DNA from 2 places in the Sphaerisporangium flaviroseum genome. Region 1 is predicted to be linked to the other one. Evidence: riboswitches for the same ligand, from Rfam matches in the RefSeq annotation. Region 1 holds a riboswitch; the other holds the start of a gene.
The links. Region 1 has a riboswitch for glycine ahead of gcvT (glycine cleavage system aminomethyltransferase GcvT). Riboswitches for the same ligand answer to the same signal wherever they lie in the genome.
Positions count from the first base shown of each region.

Region 1 (11,581 bases):
CTCGTGGAGCACCCCGGGGTCAACAAGATCGTGTTCACCGGGTCCACCGAGGTCGGCAAGCTGATCGCCGCCAGGGCCGCCGAGAACGTCAAGCGGGTCACGCTGGAGCTCGGCGGCAAGAGCGCCAACGTGGTGTTCGCGGACGCCGACCTCGACCAGGCCGCCGCGACCGCGCCCTCGGCGGTCTTCGACAACAGCGGCCAGGACTGCTGCGCGCGCTCCCGCATCCTGGTGGAGCGCTCGGTGTACGACGCGTTCCTCGACCGGCTGGGCGCGGCCGTCGAAGGGCTGACCGTCGGCGACCCGAGCGACCCCGGCACCGACATGGGGCCGCTGATCAGCGCCGAGCAGCGCGAGCGGGTGTCGTCGTTCGTCACCGGCACGCCGCGCTTCCAGGGGACCTGCCCGTCCGGCAAGGGCTTCTGGTTCCCGCCGACCGTGCTGACCCACGACTCGCTGGACGACCGCGCGTTCACCGAGGAGATCTTCGGCCCCGTGGTCAGCGTGGTCGCCTTCGAGGACGAGGCCGAGGCCATCCAGATCGCCAACAACACCAAATATGGCCTTTCAGGGTCGATCTGGACGCGGGACGTGGGACGGGCACTGCGCGTGGCCCGCGCGATCGAGGCGGGCAACCTCTCGGTCAACTCCCACTCGTCCGTGAGGTACTGGACGCCCTTCGGCGGCTTCAAGCAGTCTGGGCTGGGCAGGGAGCTCGGCCCCGACGCCCTGGCCGCCTTCACCGAGACCAAGAACGTCTTCATCGCCCACTGAGCCCGCTGGGCTCCGCTCACCTCACCAAGGCACCAGGGAGTTCGTCACTATGCAACGTCTGCGGGACCGCGTCGCCGTCATCACGGGGGCGGCGGGCGGCATCGGCCTCGCCACGGCACGCCGCTTCGCCGAGGAGGGCGCCAAGGTCGTGTGCGCCGACCTCGACGAGGTGGGTGGCGCCAAGGCGGCGGACGAGGTCGGGGGCCTGTTCGTCCGCACCGACGTCACCAGCGAGGAAGACGTCAGCCACATGTTCGAGACGGCGTTCGAGACCTACGGCAGCGTGGACATCGCCTTCAACAACGCCGGCATCTCGCCTCCCGACGACGACTCGATCCTGTCCACCGGCATCGAGGCGTGGCGACGAGTTCAGGACGTCAACCTGACCAGTGTGTACCTCTGCTGCAAGCACGCCATCCCTTACATGCGGCGCCAGGGCAAGGGGTCCATCATCAACACCGCCTCCTTCGTGGCGGTGATGGGCTCGGCGACCTCCCAGATCTCCTACACCGCCTCCAAGGGCGGGGTGCTCGCCATGTCACGCGAGCTCGGGGTGCAGTTCGCCCGCGAGGGCATCCGCGTCAACGCGCTCTGCCCGGGGCCGGTCAACACCCCCCTGCTGCAGGAGTTGTTCGCCAAGGACCCCGAGCGGGCCCAGCGGCGCCTCGTCCACATCCCGGTCGGCCGGTTCGCCGAGGCCACCGAGATCGCCGCCGCCGTCGCGTTCCTCGCCTCGGACGACGCGAGCTTCATCACCGGTGCCGAGTTCCTGGTCGACGGCGGCATCTCCGGCGCCTACGTGACCCCGGTGTAGCCCATGCCACCTCCGGCCGCCGGCTCTGGCGCGCGACCCGTCATCGGCATCACCTGCTACGTGGAGCCCGCCGCCTTCACCGTGTGGCGGATGCCGGCCGCGCTGCTGCCGTACACCTACATCGAGCACGTCGTCAGGGCGGGTGGCCAGCCGGTCATCCTGCCCCCGGCGGGAGATCCCTCCTCGCTGGTGGGGCGGCTCGACGGCCTGATCGTGGCGGGCGGGGGCGACGTCGATCCCGGCAGATACGGCGAGCAGCCGCACCAACAAACCGGATACGTCCGGAAATTTCGTGATGAGGCGGAGTTTGGGCTGGTCGAGGCGGCACTGAAGGCGGGCACCCCGTTCCTGGGGATCTGCCGGGGCCTTCAGGTCCTGAACGTCTCCCTCGGCGGCAGCCTCCACCAGCACCTGCCCGACGTGGTGGGCCACGGCGGCCACTCCCCCGCCCCCGGCGAGTTCGGCCACCTGCCCGTACGACTGGCGACCGGCAGCATGATCGCGGACGTGCTGGGGGCCGAGAAGGTCGGCGCCGCCCACTACCACCACCAGGCCACCGACCGCCTGGGCGAAGGGCTCACAGTGTCCGCGACCTCGGACGACGGCACCGTGGAGGCGGTGGAGCTCCGGGATCATCCCTTCGCGCTCGCCGTCCAGTGGCACCCCGAGGCGGGCCAGGAGGGCCACCTGTTCGAGGCGTTGGTCACCGCCGCGACGAGCGGCCGTCATTGGTAAGGTGGGCGGGAACACCGATGATCCCGTGCGGGAGAGCGTCCTGACATCCGGTCAGGACCCCTGAAGGAGCAAGTCCTCCCCGCGAACCTCACAAGGCAAAGGACCGCGCGGGCCAGGTGATCTCTGGAAAGCAGGCCCCCTACGCGGGCCTCGCCGAAGGTGAAAGTCCGGTAAATCCCGGGCGAAACTCTCAGGCACCGATGACAGAGGGGGAGGATGCTCTCATCCAACCCTGTCTGAGGTGCGCATCATGTCCCGACCCACACCGCTCCGCGAGGTGCACGAGAGCCTCGGCGCGACGCTCACCGACTTCGCCGGCTGGCTCATGCCCTTGCGTTACGGCAGCGAGTCCGCCGAGCACAACGCGGTGCGCATGGCCGCCGGGCTGTTCGACCTCTCCCACATGGGCGAGATCTTCGTCACCGGCCGGCAGGCAGGTGAGTCGCTCGACCACGCGCTGGTCGGCCACCTGTCGGCGCTGGAACCCGGCCGCGCCCGCTACACCATGATCTGCGCCGAGGACGGCGGCGTGCTCGACGACCTGATCGTCTATCGCCTGGGCGACGAGGAGTTCCTCGTCGTGGCCAACGCCTCCAACTACGAGCGGGTGGCCGCCGAGCTCACCGCGCGGGCCGGCGGTTTCGATGCCGAGGTCGACGACCGGTCCGACCGCTACGCCCTGATCGCCGTCCAGGGGCCGCGCGCCCAGGAGATCGTCGGCTCGCTCACCGACGCCGATCTGGCCGGCCTGAAGTACTACGCGGGACTGCCCGCCACCGTCGCCGGGTCCGAGGCCCTGATCGCGCGCACCGGATACACCGGCGAGGACGGCTTCGAGCTGTTCGTCGCCGCCGAGGACGCCGTGCCGCTGTGGCAGGAGCTCACCAAGGCTGGCGACGCGTACGGCCTGCGTCCCGCCGGGCTGTCCGCCCGCGACACGCTGCGCCTGGAAGCGGGAATGCCGCTTTACGGCAACGAGCTGAACGCCGGGCTGACCCCCTTCGACGCCGGCCTCGGCCGCGTCGTGAAGTTCGACAAGCCGGGCGACTTCGTCGGCCGCGCGGCCCTCGCGCCGCTGAAGGACGTCCCCCCGCGCCGGCGCCTGACCGGCCTGGTCGCGCGGGGTCGCCGAGTACCGCGCCACGGCTACCCCGTGGTGTCGCGGACCGACGGCACCGTCGTTGGAGAGGTCACCAGCGGCGCGCCTTCCCAGTCCCTCGGCAAGCCGATCGCGATGGCCTATGTGGACACCAACGTGTCCGAAGGGCTCGCGGTCGACATCCGTGGTAGCCATGAACCGGTCGACGTGGTTGACCTGCCTTTTTACCGGAGGAGCATGTGAGCAGCATTCCCGAGGAGCTCAGCTACACCAAGGAGCACGAGTGGGTGGCCGGTCTCGACGACGGCCTCACCGTGACCGTGGGCATCACGGCGTACGCCGCTGACGCGCTGGGTGACGTGGTCTACGTTCAGTTGCCCGAGACGGGTGCGACCATCGAGTCCGGGGACGCCATCGGGGAGGTCGAGTCCACCAAGTCCGTCAGTGACATCTACGCCCCGGTCACCGGTGAGGTCGTCGAGGTCAACCAGACCGTCGTGGACGACCCCTCGCTGGTCAACTCCGACCCGTACGGCGAGGGCTGGTTGTTCCGTGTGCGCATCGAGGGCACCCCTGAGGAGCTCCTCACCCACGAGCAGTACGCCACCGTCACCTCCGCCGAGTCCTGACGGTCCCCGATACCCCGTCCCTCATCCCGAGGACCGGCCACGCAGGGATCCACCCCTCCCATGGCCGGCGCCTCGACGACCGATCACCTGGCCTTCGGGCTCGGCCGAGGTACCACCGTCACCTCGGCCGAACCCGGTGGTCGCGGCGTGCCACCTGTGCTCGCCGGAGCATTCCGAGCACAACCCGTTCCGAAGGGCGGAGATCAATGGCGATCAGCGTCTTCGATCTGTTCAAGATCGGCATTGGGCCGTCGAGCTCCCACACGGGCGGCCCGATGGCGGCGGCGCACAAGTTCGCCCGAGGACTTGACCACGACGGGTTACTGGAGAAGACCGCCCGGGTCGAGGTCATCCTCTACGGCTCGCTCGGGCTGACCGGCAAGGGGCACGGCAGCGACAAGGCGGTCCTGCTGGGCCTGTCGGGCGAGAAGCCCGAACTGGTCGACGTCGACACCGTCGACGAGCGGATCGCGCGGATGCGCGCGTCCGGCACCGTGACGTTGTACGGCTCGCATGAGATCCCGTTCGTCATCGGCGAGGACCTGGTCTTCGAACGGAAGATCTCCCTCCCGCACCATCCCAACGGGATGCGTTTCACCGCCTTCTCCGCGGAGGGCGAGTCCCTACGCGAGAAGACCTACTACTCGGTGGGCGGCGGCTTCGTCGTGGACGAGAACGCCACCGGGGCCGACCGCATCAAGGCCGACGACACCGAGCTCCCCTACCCCTTCACCACGGCGGCGGAGCTCCTCGCCCACTGCGCGGAGAGCGGCCTGTCGATCTCCGGGCTGATGCTGGAGAACGAGCAGGCCTTCGGGCGGACCGAGGCGGAGATCCGTGCTGAGCTGCTCAGGCTCTGGCAGGTCATGGCCGAGTGCGTACGACGGGGCTCCGCCAAGGAAGGCGTGCTCCCGGGCGGCCTCAAGGTCAAGCGGCGGGCCAACCAGCTTCTGCGCCGGCTGCAGGTCGAGGCCCCCGAGAAGGACCCGCTCCAGACGATGGACTGGGTCACGCTGTTCGCCCTCGCCGTGAACGAGGAGAACGCCGCGGGCGGGCGCATCGTCACCGCGCCCACCAACGGGGCCGCGGGCATCATTCCGGCGGTGCTGACCTACTACGACCGGTTCACCCCGCAGGCCGACGAAGAGGGCGTCGTGCGTTTCCTGCTCACGGCCGGGGCGATCGGCGTGCTGTTCAAGGAGAACGCCTCCATCTCCGGTGCCGAGGTGGGCTGCCAGGGCGAGGTGGGCTCGGCCTGCTCGATGGCGGCGGCAGGCCTCACCGAGGTGCTCGGCGGCACGCCTGAGCAGGTCGAGAACGCCGCGGAGATCGGCATCGAGCACAACCTCGGCCTGACCTGCGACCCCATCGGCGGCCTGGTCCAGATCCCGTGCATCGAGCGCAACGCGGTCGCCTCCATCAAGGCCATCGCCGCATCCCGCATCGCCCTACGCGGCGACGGCCGCCACTTCGTCTCCCTGGACAAGGCCATCAAGACCATGCGGGATACGGGACGGGACATGCTCGACAAGTACAAGGAGACCAGCCGAGGCGGTTTGGCTGTCAACGTCATCGAGTGCTGAGCATTACTACAAACGGGATATACGCCCCACCCGGCACCCATTGGTTGGGGCGCCCATTTGCTTCCCACCCAGCCCGGAAACCACCTAAGACCAGCAGGTATAGGAGATGCCCACGACCGGCCGGGCTTCGGACATGCCCGGCCCCGTTGGGACCTGACTTTTCAGGAAGAAAAGGGGTCGCGGAGGGCTCACGGGGTCGTGGTGGGTGGTGTTTCCTCGCGCCATCGCCATGCGAGGCGCAGGATGAGTGCCAGGCACACCAATTCCATGGCGGCCAGGACGAGGTAGTGCGGACTTGTCGATCCGCCGCCGATGACGAATGCCGCGGTCAGGGCGATCGCCACGAAGTTGACCCAACGGTTCACCGTTGGTTTCAACGTTCGAGACAGCACCACCATCAAGATCGGAACCTCGACCATGACCGCGGATGCCACCAAGAGTTGTTGAGTGACTCGAACGCCTTCCGCGTACCCCGTCATGAGTCCCCGGAGGAATTCGGGGTTCAGGAAACCGAGGATATCGGCGTAGATCATATTGAACAATACGACGATCCACAGCGTCGAAAGCTTTCCTCGTACGTCACTCATCTTGGCCTCATCGCCTTTCTGTACCATTCAAGGGCTAGATGTCGCTAGATGTCGTCGAAGCGCGGCCAAGGAGCCCAGGAACCGGGAGAACACCTGTCTGCGAGTACGCTCTCCACGGCTTGTCCTCAACGCAGTGGGGATTTCCCGCCGAGGCCAGTCGCTCTGACGATGCAGATCAGGCTGCCGGAGCGGCCGGGTACACCGCTTCGGTCCGAAGTCGACATCAGCCCGCCGAAAGTCGCCATTCCGGCATCTACTTTGGTCGGATGCCGGAGGGCCGGGCGCCGCCGTATATTTTGACCGTGGCGACCCCGGCGGTCCTGAATGATGAGATCCCGCTACCCGCTGGACTGGTCAGCGGCCCCGACCCCGACGAGGTGCGCCTGACCGGGCGCTCGGTGCGCGACTGGGTGGTCGACGTCCTGTGTTTTCTGCTGGCAATCGCCTTCACGGTGCTCACCCTGATCGACAGCATCGAACAGCACCTCCCACCGGTGCCGTTCGCCGTGGACCTCATCCTCGGCGGGCTGAGCTGTCTCGGGATGTGGCTGCGCCGGCGCTGGCCGGTCGGTTTAGCGGTCATCGTGGGTTTGTTCAGCATCTATTCGATGTCCGCCGCCGGCGTGGCAATGATCGCGCTGTTCACCGTCGCGGTGCACCGGCGCTTCGCGGTGGTCGGCCCGATCACGGCCGGGTATGCGCTCACCTCGTCCGTATCGCTGCTGGTGCGACCGGACGTGTCGGTGTCGCACTGGTCGCAGGTCGTGCTGGGAGTCGCCTGCGCCGCTGCGGTCCTCGCCTGGGGCATGTTCGTCCGCGCCCGGCGACAGCAGCTCGTCGCGGCGCGGCGCGAACGGGTCCGGCGGGCCGTGGCCGAACAGGAACTGCGGGTAGCCCAAGCCCGCCAGGCCGAGCGGAACCGGATCGCCAGGGAGATGCACGATGTGCTGGCCCACCGCCTTTCCCTGCTCAGCCTGCACGCCGGGGCGCTGGAGCTGCGTCCCGGAGCGCCGCCCGATGAGGTCGCCCGCGCCGCCGGGGTGATCCGGGAGAGCGCCTACCAGGCGCTGGAGGATCTCCGGGAGGTGATCGGCGTGCTCCGCGCCGACCGAGTCGATGTGGATGGGGCCGATGAGCCGCCGGACCGGCCCCAGCCAACCCTGGTCGACCTCCCCGAACTCGTCGACCAGTCGCGGCGCGTCGGGATGCGGGTGCGGCTCGAATGTCAGGTGTCCGACCCGACGGCCGCACCGGCGGCGATCGGACGTAGCGCTTACCGGATCGTGCAGGAGGGTTTGACGAACGCCCGCAAGCACGCCCGCGATGCCGAGGTATCGGTGGCCGTGCACGGGTCCGCGGGCGACGGCCTGACCGTCGAGATACGCAACCCTTGCCTGGTGAGCGCCGCCGACACCGCAGGCATCCCAGGCGGCGGTGCCGGCCTCATCGGGCTCAGCGAGCGGACCGGCCTCGCCGGCGGACGACTGGAGCACGGTCGTACCCCCGCAGGTGACTTCCGGCTGTGGGCGTGGCTGCCATGGCCGACGTGAACGCCCCGGTCCGGGTCCTCATCGTCGATGACGACCCGCTCGTCCGGGCGGGCCTCGCGATGATCATCGGCGCCTCACCCGCCCTGAACATGGTGGGCGAGGCGGCCGACGGAGCCGAAGTGGCTGCCGCGGTAGACGCCTGTGCCCCGGACGTGGTGCTGATGGACATCCGCATGCCCACGCTCGACGGCCTCGCCGCCACCGAACTGCTCCGCGCCCGGACCGACCCGCCCGAGGTCATCGTCCTGACCACCTTCGACGCCGACGAGTACGTGCTCCGCGCGCTGCGTGCCGGTGCCAGCGGTTTCCTGCTCAAACACACACCGCCGACCGAGATCCTGCGCGCGATATCTCGGGTGTCGGCCGGTGAGCCGATCCTGTCGCCCACGGTGACCAGGCAACTGATCGCCCACATCAGCGACACCGGCGCCGACGCCCGACGGCGGCACGCCAGAACCGTCCTGGGCCGGCTCAGCGACCGGGAACGAGAGGTGGCCGTCGCCGTGGGCCGGGGCAGGTCCAACGCTGAGATCAGCAGCGAGCTGTTCATGAGCGTCGCAACGGTGAAAGCCCACATGTCACGAATCCTTAACAAGCTCGATCTTAACAACCGTACTCAGATCGCCCTACTAGCCCACGACGCCGGCCTGACCGGCTGACTCTGGCGGCAACTGGGTGCCCCGATCAAATGGGCGCCGGGCGGGGTTCACTGGCTTAGCCGTCCACCGCGACCTTCTCTTCGCCTAGCTGCGACTCCGCGTACGAACTCAAAGCAACGGTATGACAGTGGTCGACACCCTGATGGCCCTTGTCCGCCGTCTCGTCCTAAACTTCGGCGCGTCTTACGACAGACGTTGCGCACCTGCCCGATCACGTGTCTCTGACGGAAGAAGCCTCTTGTGGGACTCGATCTATCGGCCTCGCCGGTTCGGCTGAACTCACCTGCGGTGCGTCTCATTCAGGTCGACGCACAGGCGTGGGAGTTCGCCTCGCTTCATCCGCCTTTCACTTCCCCCTCCCCCTATGACGAGCCGTTGCCTGACGTCAGCCGCGAACTGCTGGCCACCCTTCCGGAAGGTTTCGGCATCGCCCGCCCCTACCCGGACCGCTCGTACGGCCAGGCCGAATATCTCCTCGACCCGGCGGGCTACAGAGCGCTGACCGGCTGGCCCGAGCGGGAACGGTCACTGCCGTACCGGATCATCGAAGGGGACCGGCCCTTCGCCGATCATGCCACCGGTGGTCAAGGCGTTCCATGGCGGTGCTCCACGGCATCCTTCCTCGCCGAAGCAGCCGCCACGATCGATGCGATCGACGTAGCGGCTGCCCGTCAAGAGTTCTTTGTCGCCGACATGTGGGCTCTCGGCGTCTACAAGGTGTCCCAGACCGAACGTGACGACGAAGCGTTCAAGCGGGTGCTGAACAATCTGCGACAGCTTGCCCGCTACTACCACCGGCTCGTTGAGCACGGCTTGGACCTCATCATCGAGAAGGACTGAGCTTCCCTCTGGGCGGTCGCCTCGGCGGGCCGGTCCGGCGGCACCTCGCGACGTCGTCGAGCCCCGATCGGGGAGGTCACGCATCGTCCGGCAGCGGTTCGCCGGTCTCCAGCAGCGACTTCAGGCTCGACACCACGTTCGGCCAGCCGTGGCTGACCATCTCGGCCAGGCCCGATCCGGGCTCGAAGCCGTCGTGCACGACGGTGAGCTTCACGACCTGCGCGGCCTCCTCAATCGTGAAGGTGACCTTTGAGCGGGCCTCGCCGGACAGCCGGGCGAGCAGCTCCTCGTCCCAGCCGAAGCGCTTGGCGAGCTCCGGGGTGATGGCGTGCCAGGTGTAGGAGAGCCGGCTGTAGGGTTCGGCCTCCAGCACGACCTGCTCCGGGTCGCTGATCAGCACGCCGTGGTTGTCCCAGGTCATCGGCGAGCCGACGGACCAGTCCGTGGTGAACTCCGTGGCCCAGTAGCGGCGGGTGAAGGCGGGCTCGGTCAGCGCCTGCCAGAGCTTCTGCGGGGTGGTGCGGATGTAGGTGGTGTAGACGAAGGTCGGCGCGTCCATCGAGGTCTCCTCCAGGGCGAGTTTCAGATCTGCCAGGGCTTGGACCCTGGCCCGGTCGTAGCGGCTGATCCACCGGTGGGCGATCTCGTGCACGGGCGCGGCGTTGAGGTAGTGCAGCTTCTCCCGGCCCCGCCGCACGGTGGCGACGAGCCCGGCCTCCTCCAACACCGCGAGGTGCTTGCTGACGGACTGCCTGGCCATGTCGAGCCCGGCGCACAGCTCGCGCAGCGTCTGCCCGTTGCGGGCGTTGAGCGCGTCGAGCAGCGCGCGCCGGCTCGGATCGGCCAGAGCCTTGAACACCTCGTCCATGTCCGCCCCTCGTACCCAGGTTGCCGCCGGTCGATATGCAGCCATCCGGCTGCCTTTTAACTTAGGCAGCCATATGGCTGCCTGTCAAGACGCGCGCCTACGACAGGCGGATGCGAAAGCCGATCGTCCTCGGTCCGTCCTCGCAGGTGCCGACGCGCACCGCGCACAAAGATCCCACCCGCCGGCCAATCATCGGCACCACCCCGGCGGACAGCAGGTGGGCCCATGCTGGGTGGGCGGCAAATGGGTTCCCCGATCAAATGGGTGCCGGGTGGGCCTTCATTTGATCGGCTCTCACCTCACCCAGGTCCATCTTTGTAGTGCCCGCCTGCCGACCCGAGAGAGCCCCGGCCTGCCGGGCCGACCATCGAGAGCCTCGCGCCGGAGAGGGCCGGCGGCCGTCTCGTTCACGACGCGGGGTCCGGGGAGCCTGTGGATGAGGGGCGCGGCGGGTTGTGGGGTGCGCCTAGCATGAAGGGCCTGTCGTCCCCCTGAGGAGGTCCAGGTGCTGCCGGGCACGGATCCGAACGCGGCCGGCCCCACGGCCGCGGAGACATCCAGCGCGCACGCCACCTCCCCAGCGACACATTCCGCCAGTCCCGGCAGCACGACCCATGCCGGGAGCACGGCGCAGGGCGGGAGTTCGGCGCAGGGCGGGAGTGCGGTGGGGGCCGGGTTCGGTCGGTCGTTCCTGTGGGCTCACTGGGTCTTCCTTCTCGCGCTGGTCGCGGGCGCGGCCCTCAGAGCGGTCGCCATGCTGGGTTACCGCCCGGCGCTCTGGTTCTGGGCCGACTCGTTCGTCTACGTCAACGCCGCCCTCGACCCCCAGCCGCTCGATTCGCGCCCTTCGGGTTACTCGCTCTTCCTGTGGCCGCTCCGGCCGCTGGAGAGCTTCGGTGCCGTCGTGGCCGTCCAGCATCTGCTCGGGCTCGGCATGGCGGTGTGCGTCTACGCGCTGCTCCGCCGCCGGACCGCACTGCCCGGATGGGGCGCGACGCTGGCGGCCGTTCCGGTGCTGTTCGACGTCCACATGGTCCAGCTCGAGCATCTGATCATGGCTGACCTGCTGTTCACCTTCCTGGTGACGGTGGCGGTCACCGTCCTGCTCTGGCGGGACCGGCCCACGGTGTGGACGGCCGCCGCGGCCGGGCTGCTGCTGACGGCCGCCACCCTCACGCGGACCGTAGGGCTCCCCGTCCTGATCGTCGCGCTCGTCTGCATGGTGCTCGCGCGGGCGTGCCTGCGCGCGGTGCTGGCCTGCGCGCTCGCCGGGGCCATCGGCATCGGCGGCTACGCGGTGTGGTTCCACAGCGAGCACGGAAGCTACGGCCTCGGCCAGAGCAACGTCTGGCTCTGGGCACGCACGATGAGCTTCGCCGACTGCGCGAAGATCAAACCGCTGGGCGAGGAGAAGGTCCTCTGCCCTGACGAGCCCGTCGGCGC
Region 1 is NZ_BAAAZR010000038.1:67,428-79,008, forward strand. Features, by position in the region: gene ABD810_RS32355 (aldehyde dehydrogenase family protein) at 1-774, shown strand, start outside; gene ABD810_RS32360 (3-oxoacyl-ACP reductase) at 824-1,588, shown strand; gene ABD810_RS32365 (gamma-glutamyl-gamma-aminobutyrate hydrolase family protein) at 1,592-2,323, shown strand; glycine riboswitch at 2,342-2,439, shown strand; glycine riboswitch at 2,440-2,540, shown strand; gene gcvT (glycine cleavage system aminomethyltransferase GcvT) at 2,574-3,665, shown strand; gene gcvH (glycine cleavage system protein GcvH) at 3,662-4,051, shown strand; gene ABD810_RS32380 (L-serine ammonia-lyase) at 4,258-5,634, shown strand; gene ABD810_RS32385 (DUF6326 family protein) at 5,823-6,221, opposite strand; gene ABD810_RS32390 (sensor histidine kinase) at 6,341-7,771, shown strand; gene ABD810_RS32395 (response regulator) at 7,759-8,430, shown strand; gene ABD810_RS32400 (DUF1877 family protein) at 8,671-9,270, shown strand; gene ABD810_RS32405 (ArsR/SmtB family transcription factor) at 9,347-10,138, opposite strand; gene ABD810_RS32410 (hypothetical protein) at 10,644-11,581, shown strand, end outside.

Region 2 (11,581 bases), on a different contig from region 1:
AGACCTCCTCCGGCCAGCGCTTTTCCGCCTCGCACCGCTGCCAGTAGTCCATGTCGTAGCGCGAGCAGATGTCCGCGATACCCCTTTGGACGTCCTGAGCGCTCTCCGGAAGCGTGAAGTCCACCGTGATCACTCCATTCCCGTTGCCCGCGCAATGGTAGAACGAAGTTCGGTCAGCGTGCGACGGTCAGTGACGCGGGCGCCTGGCGTGGTAGACGAAGGCCGGCGGCACGTTGGCCCAGACGGTCCTGCTGACCACGACCTCCTCGAAGGACTCAAGCAGGCGGCGGCGGAAGCGCATGGCCGGCGGCAGCGTGCGGGCGTGGACGTAGGCGAAGGTGGTGAACGCCCCGCCCGGCGTGAGCACCTCCCGAATCGCCCCGAGCAGCTTGTCCTGCAGCCCGGCGGGGAAGGCCCCCCACGGCAGCCCGCTGATCACCACGTCGGCCTGCTCGTGCCCGTGCTCGGTGAGCAACGCGGGCAGGCCGACGGCGTCGGCGACAATGATCTTGGCACGAGGATGCCGGTTGGCCAGGAGCGCGGCGAGCCGGGGGTTGATCTCGACGGCCAGATGATCTCCGCGCGCGCCCAGGCGCCGCTGGATCTCGTCGGTGAACACACCCGTTCCCGGGCCGAGTTCGACGACCACCGGGTCCCCGCGCTCGGGGATCGGTGTGGCGACCACCTTCGCCAGCCGCCGCGAGCTGGGCGCGACCGCTCCGGTGGTGCCGGGCGACCGCATGAACTGCCCGAAGAAAAGGGCCGCGTCGTTGGCCTTGCCATTGCCCCTCGAGAACAAAATGGTCCGCTCGCTTCCTCGTCCGGCCGATCTCGTGACCCTCTGGAGGATGCCATCCCCACTGAGGACAGGATGCCGTTTTTACCGGTGAAGTCCTGTGACGCACCTAATGGGCTGACACGGAGGTTCGTCCTCCAACGATACGTCCCGTATGGGGCTCGTCCCCGCCGCCGTCCGGAGCCGCGCACCGGTAGGGTCGGCACCAGGGTCACGAAGGGGGTCATGGGTGAAATCGGCGGAGGACCGCATCTGGACGGTCCCGAACGCGCTGAGCCTGCTGCGGCTGCTCGGGGTGCCGGTGTTCCTGTGGCTGGTGCTCGGGCCCAAGGCCGACGGGTGGGCTCTGGCGCTGCTCATGACGGCCGGGTTCTCCGACTGGCTCGACGGCAAGATCGCACGCGCGTGGAACCAGACCAGCAACCTCGGCAGGCTGCTCGACCCGCTCGCCGACCGGCTCTACATCCTGGCTACGCTGATCGGGCTGACGTTGCGCGAGGTCATCCCCTGGTGGCTGGCCGCCCTCATCATCGGCAGAGATGTGGTGCTGCTCCTTTGCGTCCCCATCCTGCGGAGGCACGGCCTGGGCTCGGCGCTGCCGGTCCACTTCCTCGGCAAGGCCGCGACGGCCAACCTTCTCTACGCCTTCCCGCTGCTGTTCCTCGCGTCCCACGACGGCTGGTACGCCGACGTAGCCCAGATCATGGGATGGGCCTTCGTCATCTGGGGAACAGGTCTGTATTGGTGGGCGGGGGCGCTGTACGTGGTTCAAGGGCGTCGGCTCATCGGAGGGGCGAGCCGGGCATGAGCGATCGTGGGGTCCGTCCCGGCGGGTCTCCACGGCGATCGCCCGCGCGAGCGTGACCGTGTGCCCACCGTGACGAAAGATCCGGAGGGTGATCTGTGAAGGCCGTCGTGATGGCGGGCGGGGAGGGGACTCGGCTGCGGCCGATGACCGCCAACCAGCCCAAACCCCTGCTTCCCGTAGTCAACCGGCCGATCATGGAGCACGTGCTCCGCCTGCTGAGACGTCACGGCTTCACCGAGACCGTCGTGACCGTGCAGTTCCTGGCCGCACTGGTGCGCAACTACTTCGGCGACGGCGACGAGCTGGGCATGAGCCTGCACTACGCCACCGAGGAGATCCCGCTCGGCACCGCGGGGAGCGTGAAGAACGCCGCCGACAAGCTGCGCGACGAGCGTTTCCTGGTGATCTCCGGGGACGCGCTGACCGACATCGACCTGACCGACATGCTCCGCTTCCACGAGGAGAACGGGGCCCTGGTCACCATCGGCCTCAAACGCGTCCCGAACCCCCTGGAGTTCGGGATCATCATCGTCGACGAGCACGGCAGGGTGCAGCGCTTCCTGGAGAAGCCCACCTGGGGGCAGGTCTTCTCCGACACGGTCAACACCGGCGTGTACGTCATGGAGCCCGAGGTCCTCGACGAGGTCGCCACCGGCGTGCCGGTCGACTGGTCGGGCGATGTGTTCCCCAAGCTGCTGGCGCAGGGCGCGCCGCTGTACGGCTACGTGGCGGGCGGCTACTGGGAGGACATCGGCACCCACGAGAGCTACCTGAAGGCCCAGGCGGACGCCCTGTCGGGGCGGGTGAGGCTGGACGCCGACGGTTTCGAGCTCTCGCCGGGGGTCTGGGTGGCCGAGGGCGCTTCGGTCGACCCCGACGCCATCTTGAAGGGCCCGCTCTACATCGGCGGCTACGCCAAGGTCGAGGCCGGCGCCGAGCTTCGCGAGTTCACCGTCCTCGGCGACAACGTCGTGGTGAAGGAGGGCGCGTTCCTGCACCGCGCCGTCGTCCACGACAACGTCTACATCGGGCCGAGCGCCCACCTGCGCGGCTGCGTGATCGGCAAGAACACCGACGTGATGACCGGCGCGCGCATCGAGGAGAACGCCATCGTCGGCGACGAGTGCGTGATCGAGGCCGAGGCCTACGTCTCCTCCGGCGTCAAGATCTACCCGTTCAAGACCATCGAGGCGGGCGCGGTGGTCAACACCAGCGTCATCTGGGAGTCGCGCGGCCAGCGCAGCCTGTTCGGCCCGCGCGGCGTCTCCGGCCTGGTCAACGTCGAGATCACCCCCGAGCTGTGCGTGCGCCTCGCCAGCGCCTACGCCACCACGCTGAAGAAGGGCGCGTCGGTCATCACCTCGCGCGACTCATCGCGGGCGGCCCGCGCGCTCAAGCGGGCGGTCATCAGCGCGCTCACCGCCAGCGCGATCAACGTGCTCGACCTGGAGGCCGCCCCGCTGCCCGTCGCACGCTTCCACACCTCCAACGAGACCGCCTCTGGCGGCATCGCGCTGCGCACCACTCCGGGCGACCCCCAGAGCGTCGACATCATCTTCATGGACGAGAACGGCGCCGACCTGTCGCAGGGCGCCCAGCGCAAGCTGGAACGGGTCTTCTCCCGGCAGGAGTTCCGCCGCGCCTTCCCCGGCGAGATCGCGGAGCTGAGCTTCCCGGCCAGGGCCGTCGAGGACTACACGCGCGAGCTGCTGCGCTGGATCGACATGTCCGGCGTGCGGGACGCCGAGATGAAGGTCGTCATCGACTGCGCCGGCGGCACCTCCTCGCTGGTACTGCCCAGCCTGCTCGGCCGGGTCGGGGTCGACGTGCTGACCGTCAACAACCGCCTGGACGACGCCTCGCCGACCGAGACGCTCGCCGAGCGCCGCCGGGACCTGCAGCGCCTGGCGGAGCTCGTGGCGTCCTCCAGGGCCGCTTTCGGCGTGCGCTTCGACCCGGTGGGGGAGCGCATCTCCCTGGTGGACGAAATGGGCCAGCTGATCAGTGAGGAGCGCGCCCAGCTGGTCGTGCTCGACCTGGTGGCGGCCGAGCGGCGCGGCGGCAGGGTGGCGCTGCCGGTGACCACCACCCGCGTCGCCGAGCAGGTGTGCCGCTTCCACGGAGCCCAGGTGCAGTGGACCTCCACGGCTCTGGACGCCCTGACCTCCGCCGCGGCCGACCCGGAGCTGATCTTCGCGGCCGACGGGCGCGGCGGTTTCATCGTCCCGGAGTTCGCCCCCACCGTCGACGGCCTGGCCGCCTTCCTGCGCCTGCTCGGGCTGGTGGCCCGCACCCGGCTGTCGCTCAGCCAGATCGACGCCCGCATCCCGCAGGCCAAGATGCTCAAGCGCACCGTGCCGACGCCGTGGGCCGCCAAGGGGGCGGTCATGCGGTCGGTCGTCGAGGCCGCCGACGGATACCAGCTCGACACCACCGACGGCGTGCGGGTGGTGGAGGAGGACGGCGGCTGGGCCCTGATCCTCCCCGACCCCACCGAGGCGGTGACCCATCTCTGGGCCGAGGGCGACGATCTCGACGTGGCCCAGGATCTGCTGGAGCGCTGGGCCCGCGTCGTCGAGCGGGCCGTGGGCACCTGAGCGCCCGCCGGTGGTCGTGTTCTGCCGTGAACCGGCCGTTTCCGGTCACATTCGAACGGCGCGCCGCATGGACCGGAGGGCGCGGCGGGCGGTAGCTTTGGACCGGCGCGGCGAGCCGAGTCCGAAGCAACGAGGGGCGAGCGCCGTCAGGAACACGCGAGCCCCCCTCAGCGAGGACCCCAGCGAGCCCCACCACAAGCATGTCCGAACCCGTGAGCTGCCCTCATCTTGACCTTTGCGACTCATCAGCGTAAGTTGCGGCATTCGCAGTCTGAGCAACCATGAGAAGCGAAGAACCGAGGCACGCCGCCCACAGCACCGTCGCCGCGACTTCGCGGTAGGAGGCCGAGCCGATCGATGCCGAGCGTCTACTGCACGCAGTGCGGTCATGCCAACCCTGACGACGCCCGTTTCTGCTCACGGTGCGGGTCGCCGCTGAATCGTGTCGAGAACACGCCGGGGGACACCACCTCCACGATCTCCCTGAGCGGGATCGAGGCGATGGACGGCGACGCGACAGGACAGACGCTCATTCCGGACCGGACGGCCGTGGAGCAACTGCCACCCGGCACGGCGCTTCTGGTCGTGATGCGGGGGCCGAACGCCGGGAGCCGTTTCCTGCTCGACAGCGACCTCACCACGGCGGGTCGTCACCCCGAGAGCGACATCTTCCTGGACGATGTGACGGTGTCGCGCAGGCACGCCGAGTTCTACCGGCGGGGGGACTACTTCACCGCCAGGGACGTCGGCAGCCTCAACGGCACCTACGTCAACCGGGAGCGCATCGAGGAGCTTCCGCTGTCCGGCGGTGACGAAGTGCAAATCGGCAAGTTCCGGCTGGTGTTCCTCACGCGTGGGTGAGGAGGAGCGGTGATGAGCGCGCAGGCCGCCAGGGCGTTCATGAGCATCGGGGAGGTCCTCGAGGTCCTCCGGGCCGACTTCCCCGACGTCACCGTCTCCAAGATCCGCTTCCTGGAGGGCGAGGGGCTCATCGAGCCCCAGCGGTCCCCCTCCGGCTACCGCAAGTTCACCCACGCCGACGTGGCCCGCCTGCGATACATCCTCACGGCCCAGCGTGACAGCTACCTCCCGCTGCGGGTGATCAAGGATCACCTGGACACCGCCGGGCACGACGGCCCGGGCGGGGTCCCGCGGCCCCGTGCCGTCGGGGCAGAGCCGTCGGCCCCCGAGATCCGGCTGAGCCGCGCCGAGCTGCTGCGGGCCGCCGAGCTCGACGAGGAGACCCTGATCGAGCTCGAGGACTACGGGCTGCTGACCCCCGTCGCCCGGTGGTACGACGCCGAGGCCCTCACCGTCGCAAGGGCCTCCGGCGCGCTCGCGAGGTTCGGCCTTCATCCCCGCCATCTGCGGGTGCTCAAGGCCGCCGCGGAGCGCGAGGCGGGGCTCGTCGAGCAGGCTGTGGCGCCCCTGCTGCGCCGCCGTGCCCCCGGTGCCGTCGATCAGGCCGAGGAGACCGCCCGGGAGCTCTCCGTGCTGCTCCTGGAGCTGCACACCGCCCTGGTGCGGGGTGGTCTGAGGGGCATTCTGGGCCGGTGACGGAGCCGCCCGGACAATTCGGGGTGCCGGGATGTTACGTTGAATTTTGCGGCGATGGTCACGCCGCTAGCCGAGAGCCGCAAGGGAACAGGCCCGGAGCGGGCCCGGTGACCCAATGAGACGGAGCAGCCTGTGTTGCAGATGGAGGTCGTGGGAGTCCGCGTCGAGATGCCCTCCAACCAGCCCATCGTCCTGCTCAAGGAGGCGAAGGGTGAGCGTTATCTGCCGATCTGGATTGGGATGACCGAGGCCACGGCCATTGCTCTGGCACAGGCCGAGGAGCCGCCTCCCCGGCCGCTCACTCACGACTTGTTCAAAGACGTGGTGGAGGCCCTCGGCGTGCGGCTGCAGACGGTGAACATCGTGGCGCTGCGTGACGGCATCTTCTTCGCCGACCTGGTGTTCTCCAACGGGGTCGAGGTGAGCGCCCGCCCGTCCGACTCGATCGCGCTGGCCCTTCGCACGGGGGCCAGCATCTTCGCCAGTGAGGATGTGGTACGCGAGGCCGGCGTCATCATCCCCGACGACCAGGAGGACGAGGTGGAGAAGTTCCGCGAGTTCCTCGACACGATCACACCGGAGGACTTCGGTCGTGCGGGTTAGCCATATCGGGCATTTACGCTTCACGACGCGCCGGGCGGGATCGTTGACTGCGGATCGCGCCAGTCCTACGGTGCAAGGGAAACCACGGTTGTAATTCACGAACCCCCAGATCAGACCGTGGGATGAGAGAAAGCCGGAGGTCCGCAGTGGCGGTCAGCAGCGGCGAGGGAAAGACGGCCGGCCAGCATGATCCGGCCCAGCGCCAGTCGGCGCGGGAGCGCGCGGGTGAGCAGGGCCTGTTGTTCGACGAGCGGCCGGCGTCGCTGCCCGCCGACGTCGGATACCGCGGCCCGACGGCGTGCTCGGCGGCCGGCATCACGTACCGGCAGCTCGACTACTGGGCTCGCACCCAGCTCGTCGAGCCGTCGGTGCGGGCGGCGCAGGGCTCGGGATCCCAGCGGCTCTACAGCTTCCGCGACATCCTCGTGCTCAAGGTGGTCAAGCGGCTGCTCGACACCGGGGTGTCGCTGCAGCAGATACGCACCGCGGTGCAGCACCTGCGCGAGCGCGGGGTCAACGACCTGGCACAGATCACGCTGATGAGCGACGGCGTGAGCGTCTACGAGTGCACCTCGGCCGACGAGGTGATCGATCTGCTCGAGGGCGGCCAGGGCGTGTTCGGCATCGCTCTCGGCGGTGTGTGGCGTGAGGTCGAGGGATCCCTCGCGGAGCTGCCGGGGGAACGCGTGGAGCCGGCCGACAGTGACTCCATGGAGGAGCACCCGGGTGACGAGCTGGCTCGGCGCAGGAAGGCCCGCAAGACGGGGTGACCCCGTCGTCTTCCCGGGGCGGGGATGGGTTCCGCGGCATTTCATAGTCCGCAGGAACGGGGCGGGATCGCGGCAAAATTGCAGCTCAGGGGTAAAGACCGTCAAATCCGGCTGATAGGGGTAACCCCTTACCGGGGTCGGGACGGTACGATTGGGCCAAGGCTTACGACCCTGTGCGGGAGAGTCCCAGGCACGAACCGGCTCCGCGTTCCATGTGGGTGCCGGCGCGCACCCGGGCGCCGAAGGAGCAACCTCCCCGGAATCTCTCAGGCTCACGTACCGCACGGGTGAGGCGACTCTGGAAAGTAGACATGTCCGCCAGGCGTGTCTCACCGACGGTGCAAATCCTCTATATGGGGATGAAGCTCTCAGGTCGCGATGAGGATGTCGCGCTGACAGAGGGGGAGACCCGGCATACGCGCGCGTCCAGCGCCCGGTCTCTATTCCCCTTCAGGAGGGCTCCATGACCGATCGGTCACCGCTTCGCGACCTTTCCGCACCGCCCTTCGCCACCCGGCACATCGGACCGGCGGACGCCGACCAGGCGCGCATGCTGGAGGCCGTGGGCTACGAGTCGGTCGCCGACCTGATCGCCCTGGCGGTACCGGAGGTGATCCGGGCGGAGGGCCCGCTCGACCTTCCCGAGGCGGCGAGCGAGACCGAGGCAATCGCCGAGCTACGCGAGCTCGCCTCCCGCAACGAGGTGCTGACCTCGATGATCGGCCTGGGCTACCACGACACGATCACCCCCGCGGTCATCCGCCGCAACCTGCTGGAGAACCCCGGCTGGTACACCGCCTACACCCCCTACCAGCCGGAGATCTCGCAGGGACGCCTCGAGGCCCTCCTGAACTTCCAGACCGTCGTGAGCGACCTTGCCGGGCTCGACGTCGCCGGCGCCTCGCTGCTGGACGAGGCCACCGCCGCGGCCGAGGCCATGACGCTGGCCCGCCGCGCCGGCCGTGCCAAGACCCCGGTGTTCGTCGTGGACGCCGACACGCTTCCCCAGACCAAGGCGGTGCTCGCCACCCGCGCCGAGCCGCTCGGCATCGAACTCGTCGAGGCCGACCTCGGCGGCGGGCTGCCCGACGGCGAGCTGTTCGGCGTGCTGGTGCAGTACCCCGGCGCGAGCGGCGAGATCAAGGACTTCCGCGCGGTCGCCGACCAGGCCCACGAGCGCGGCGCGCTGGTGGTCGCCGCCGCCGACCTCCTCGCCCTGACGCTGGTCGAGGCTCCCGGGTCCATGGGCGCCGACATCGCCGTCGGCTCCTCCCAGCGCTTCGGCGTGCCCTTCGGGTTCGGCGGCCCGCACGCCGCGTACATGGCGGTCCGCGAAGGGCTCCAGCGGCAGATGCCCGGCCGCCTGGTGGGGGTGTCGCAGGACGCCGACGGCCGCCCCGCCTACCGGCTGGCCCTGCAGACCCGCGAGCAGCACATCCGCCGCGAGAAGGCCACCAGCAACATCTGCACCGCACAGGTGCTGCTCGCCGTCATCGCCGGAATGTACGCCGTCTACCACGGTCCCGAAGGCCTCAAGCGGATCGCCCAGCGCACGCACCGCCACGCCGCCGTGCTCGCCGCGGGCCTGCGCGGCGCCGGGGTCGAGGTGGTGCACGACGACTTCTTCGACACCGTCCTCGTCCGCGTCCCCGGACGGGCGGCCGACGTCGTCGCGGCGGCCCGTGGCAAGGGCGTGAACCTGCGGCTCGCCGACGCCGACCACGTGGGTGTCACCTGCGACGAGAAGACCAACGCCGACCACCTGACGGCCGTCTGGGAGGCGTTCGGCCTCACCGAGATCGTGCTGGACGACCTGGACACCGCCACCTCCGACGCGCTGCCCGCCGGGTTGCTGCGCACCACCGCCTTCCTCACCCACCCGGTGTTCCACTCCTACCGGTCCGAGACCGCGATGCTGCGCTATCTGCGCAGGCTCCAGGACAAGGACATCGCGCTCGACCGGTCGATGATCCCGCTGGGCTCCTGCACGATGAAGCTCAACGCCACGACCGAGATGGAGCCGATCACCTGGCCCGAGCTCGCCGGGATCCACCCCTACGCCCCGGTCGACCAGGTCCAGGGCTACCTGAAGCTGATCAAGGACCTCGAGGGCTGGCTGGCCGAGGTGACCGGCTACGACGCCGTCTCGCTGCAGCCCAACGCGGGCTCGCAGGGCGAGTTCGCCGGGCTGCTCGCCATCCGCGCCTACCACCGGGCCAACGGCCAGAACGAGCGCGACGTCTGCCTCATCCCCTCCTCGGCCCACGGCACCAACGCCGCCAGCGCCGTCATGGCCGGTATGCGCGTCGTCGTGGTGGCCTGCGACGACGAGGGCAACGTCAACGTCGGCGACCTCAGCGACAAGATCGAGAAGCACCGTGACCGGCTGGCGGCCATCATGGTCACCTACCCCTCCACCCACGGCGTGTTCGAGGAGACCATCACCGCGATCTGCGACCAGGTCCACGAGGCCGGGGGCCAGGTGTACGTCGACGGGGCCAACCTCAACGCCCTCGTCGGGCTGGCCAAGCCGGGGAGTTTCGGAGCGGACGTCTCCCACCTCAACCTGCACAAGACGTTCTGCATCCCGCACGGCGGCGGCGGCCCCGGCGTCGGCCCGGTCGCGGTCCGCTCGCACCTGGCGCCCTACCTGCCCGGGCACCCCCTGGAGGACGGCCCGGTGGGCCCGGTCGCGGCCGCGCCTTTCGGGTCGGCGGGCATCCTGCCGATCTCCTGGGCCTACGTCAGGATGATGGGCGCCGACGGCCTGAAGGCGGCCACCGAGCAGGCGATCCTGTCGGCCAACTACCTGGCCAGGCGGCTCGCCCCGCACTATCCCGTGCTCTACACCGGCCGCGAGGGCCTGGTGGCCCACGAGTGCATCGTCGACCTGCGCCAGATCACCAAGGAGACCGGCGTCACGGTCGACGACGTCGCCAAGCGCCTGGTCGACTACGGCTTCCACGCGCCCACCATGTCGTTCCCGGTGGCGGGCACGCTGATGATCGAGCCGACCGAGAGCGAGGACCTGGCCGAGCTCGACCGGTTCTGCGACGCGATGATCGCCATCCGGGCCGAGATCGCCAAGGTGGCCTCCGGGGCCTACGACAGGGCCGACAACCCGCTGCGCAACGCCCCCCACACGGCCGACTGCCTGGTGGCCGACGACTGGAAGCACCCCTACACGCGCACCGAGGCGGCCTACCCCGTGCCGGCCCTGCGGGAGGGGAAGTACTGGTCGCCGGTGCGCCGCATCGACCAGGCGTACGGCGATCGCAACCTCGTCTGCTCCTGCCCGCCGCTGGAGGCATACGAAGACTAGGCGACGGCCCTCGGACCCCGGCCGGATCGGCATAATATGTCGCGCGCGACGGCGCGCCCGCGTCGCTCGGCTCGGGAAGTTTCCTATGCGGAGAAGAGGTCCCGATGGCGGCGCACGAGGTCGAGTCCGGGCGGCGGATCGACGACGCGCGAAGGCTGGCCGAGAGCGGCCGGCTGGACGCGGCGGCCGAGATCTTCGCCGAGCTCGTCGCCGACGAGCAGGAGGCCCACCGCGCCCAGGCGGCCGTTGGCCTGGCCGTCGTGCAGGAGCAGCGCGGGGACATGGCGGGGGCCAGGGCGGCGGCCCGCACGGCCCTCGCCACCGGCCACCCCGAGTACGCCGCCCAGGCCGCCTGCCACCTGGCACGCGGTTTCGAGCGCGAGTCCATGCTCGACCAGGCCCGTGCCGCCTGGCAGGCCGTGATCGGCGTCGGCACCCCGGCCTACCTTCCTGCGGCCCACATGGCGCTCGCGCGCATCGCCGTCCAGCAGGGAGACGACCGGGAGGCGGAGGTGGAGCTGCGCGCGGCCCTGGCCACCCGCGATCCCGAGAACGCCTCCCTGGCGGCGCAGCACCTCGCCGAGTACCTGCTCGCGGAGGGGGAGCCGGGAGAGGCCGCCGACGTGCTGATCGAGGCGCTCGAGGTGCCGGAGGTGGCCGACTCCGGACGGCTGCGCGTGCTGCTCGGCATGGCCCACCTCGACATGGCCTGCGGGGAGTTCGCCGTGGCCGCCGAGGGCGGCGAGGACACCGACAGCGCGGCGCTGGCCATCGAGCTCCTGGCCCGCACCCTGCCCCTTCGCGGGCGCGACGAGGACGCCGAGGCGGTGTGGACGTACGGCCTGGACCATCCCGACCAGGGCGTCGCCGAGCAGGTGCGGCAGCGCCTGCACCGCGACGAGCCGCCCCCCGCCGGGCAGAGGGCCGAGGGCGGCCACGACCCGGACGGCGACTGAGCCTCGCCACCTACGCCGGCGGGCGCGGACCCGGCCGGTCGCTACTGGTCGAAGGTGAGATTCTGCGGGATGGGCTTGGCGATCTGCTCGAAGACCGCTCTCTCCTTGGTGACGGTCTGGAGCGCCCGGCTTGCGAGGTTGGCGACGTTCGGCCGGGCGGTCGCCATGTCGG
Region 2 is NZ_BAAAZR010000063.1:133,828-145,408, reverse strand. Features, by position in the region: gene ABD810_RS39900 (acyl-CoA dehydrogenase family protein) at 1-124, opposite strand, end outside; gene ABD810_RS39895 (class I SAM-dependent methyltransferase) at 188-799, opposite strand; gene clsA (cardiolipin synthase ClsA) at 1,026-1,604, shown strand; gene ABD810_RS39885 (sugar phosphate nucleotidyltransferase) at 1,700-4,201, shown strand; gene ABD810_RS39880 (FHA domain-containing protein) at 4,559-5,062, shown strand; gene ftsR (transcriptional regulator FtsR) at 5,075-5,758, shown strand; gene ABD810_RS39870 (bifunctional nuclease family protein) at 5,891-6,361, shown strand; gene ABD810_RS39865 (MerR family transcriptional regulator) at 6,508-7,131, shown strand; glycine riboswitch at 7,298-7,423, shown strand; gene gcvP (aminomethyl-transferring glycine dehydrogenase) at 7,595-10,453, shown strand; gene ABD810_RS39855 (tetratricopeptide repeat protein) at 10,558-11,409, shown strand; gene ABD810_RS39850 (hypothetical protein) at 11,451-11,581, opposite strand, start outside.
Region 2: another riboswitch for glycine. It lies ahead of gcvP (aminomethyl-transferring glycine dehydrogenase); the one in region 1 lies ahead of gcvT (glycine cleavage system aminomethyltransferase GcvT).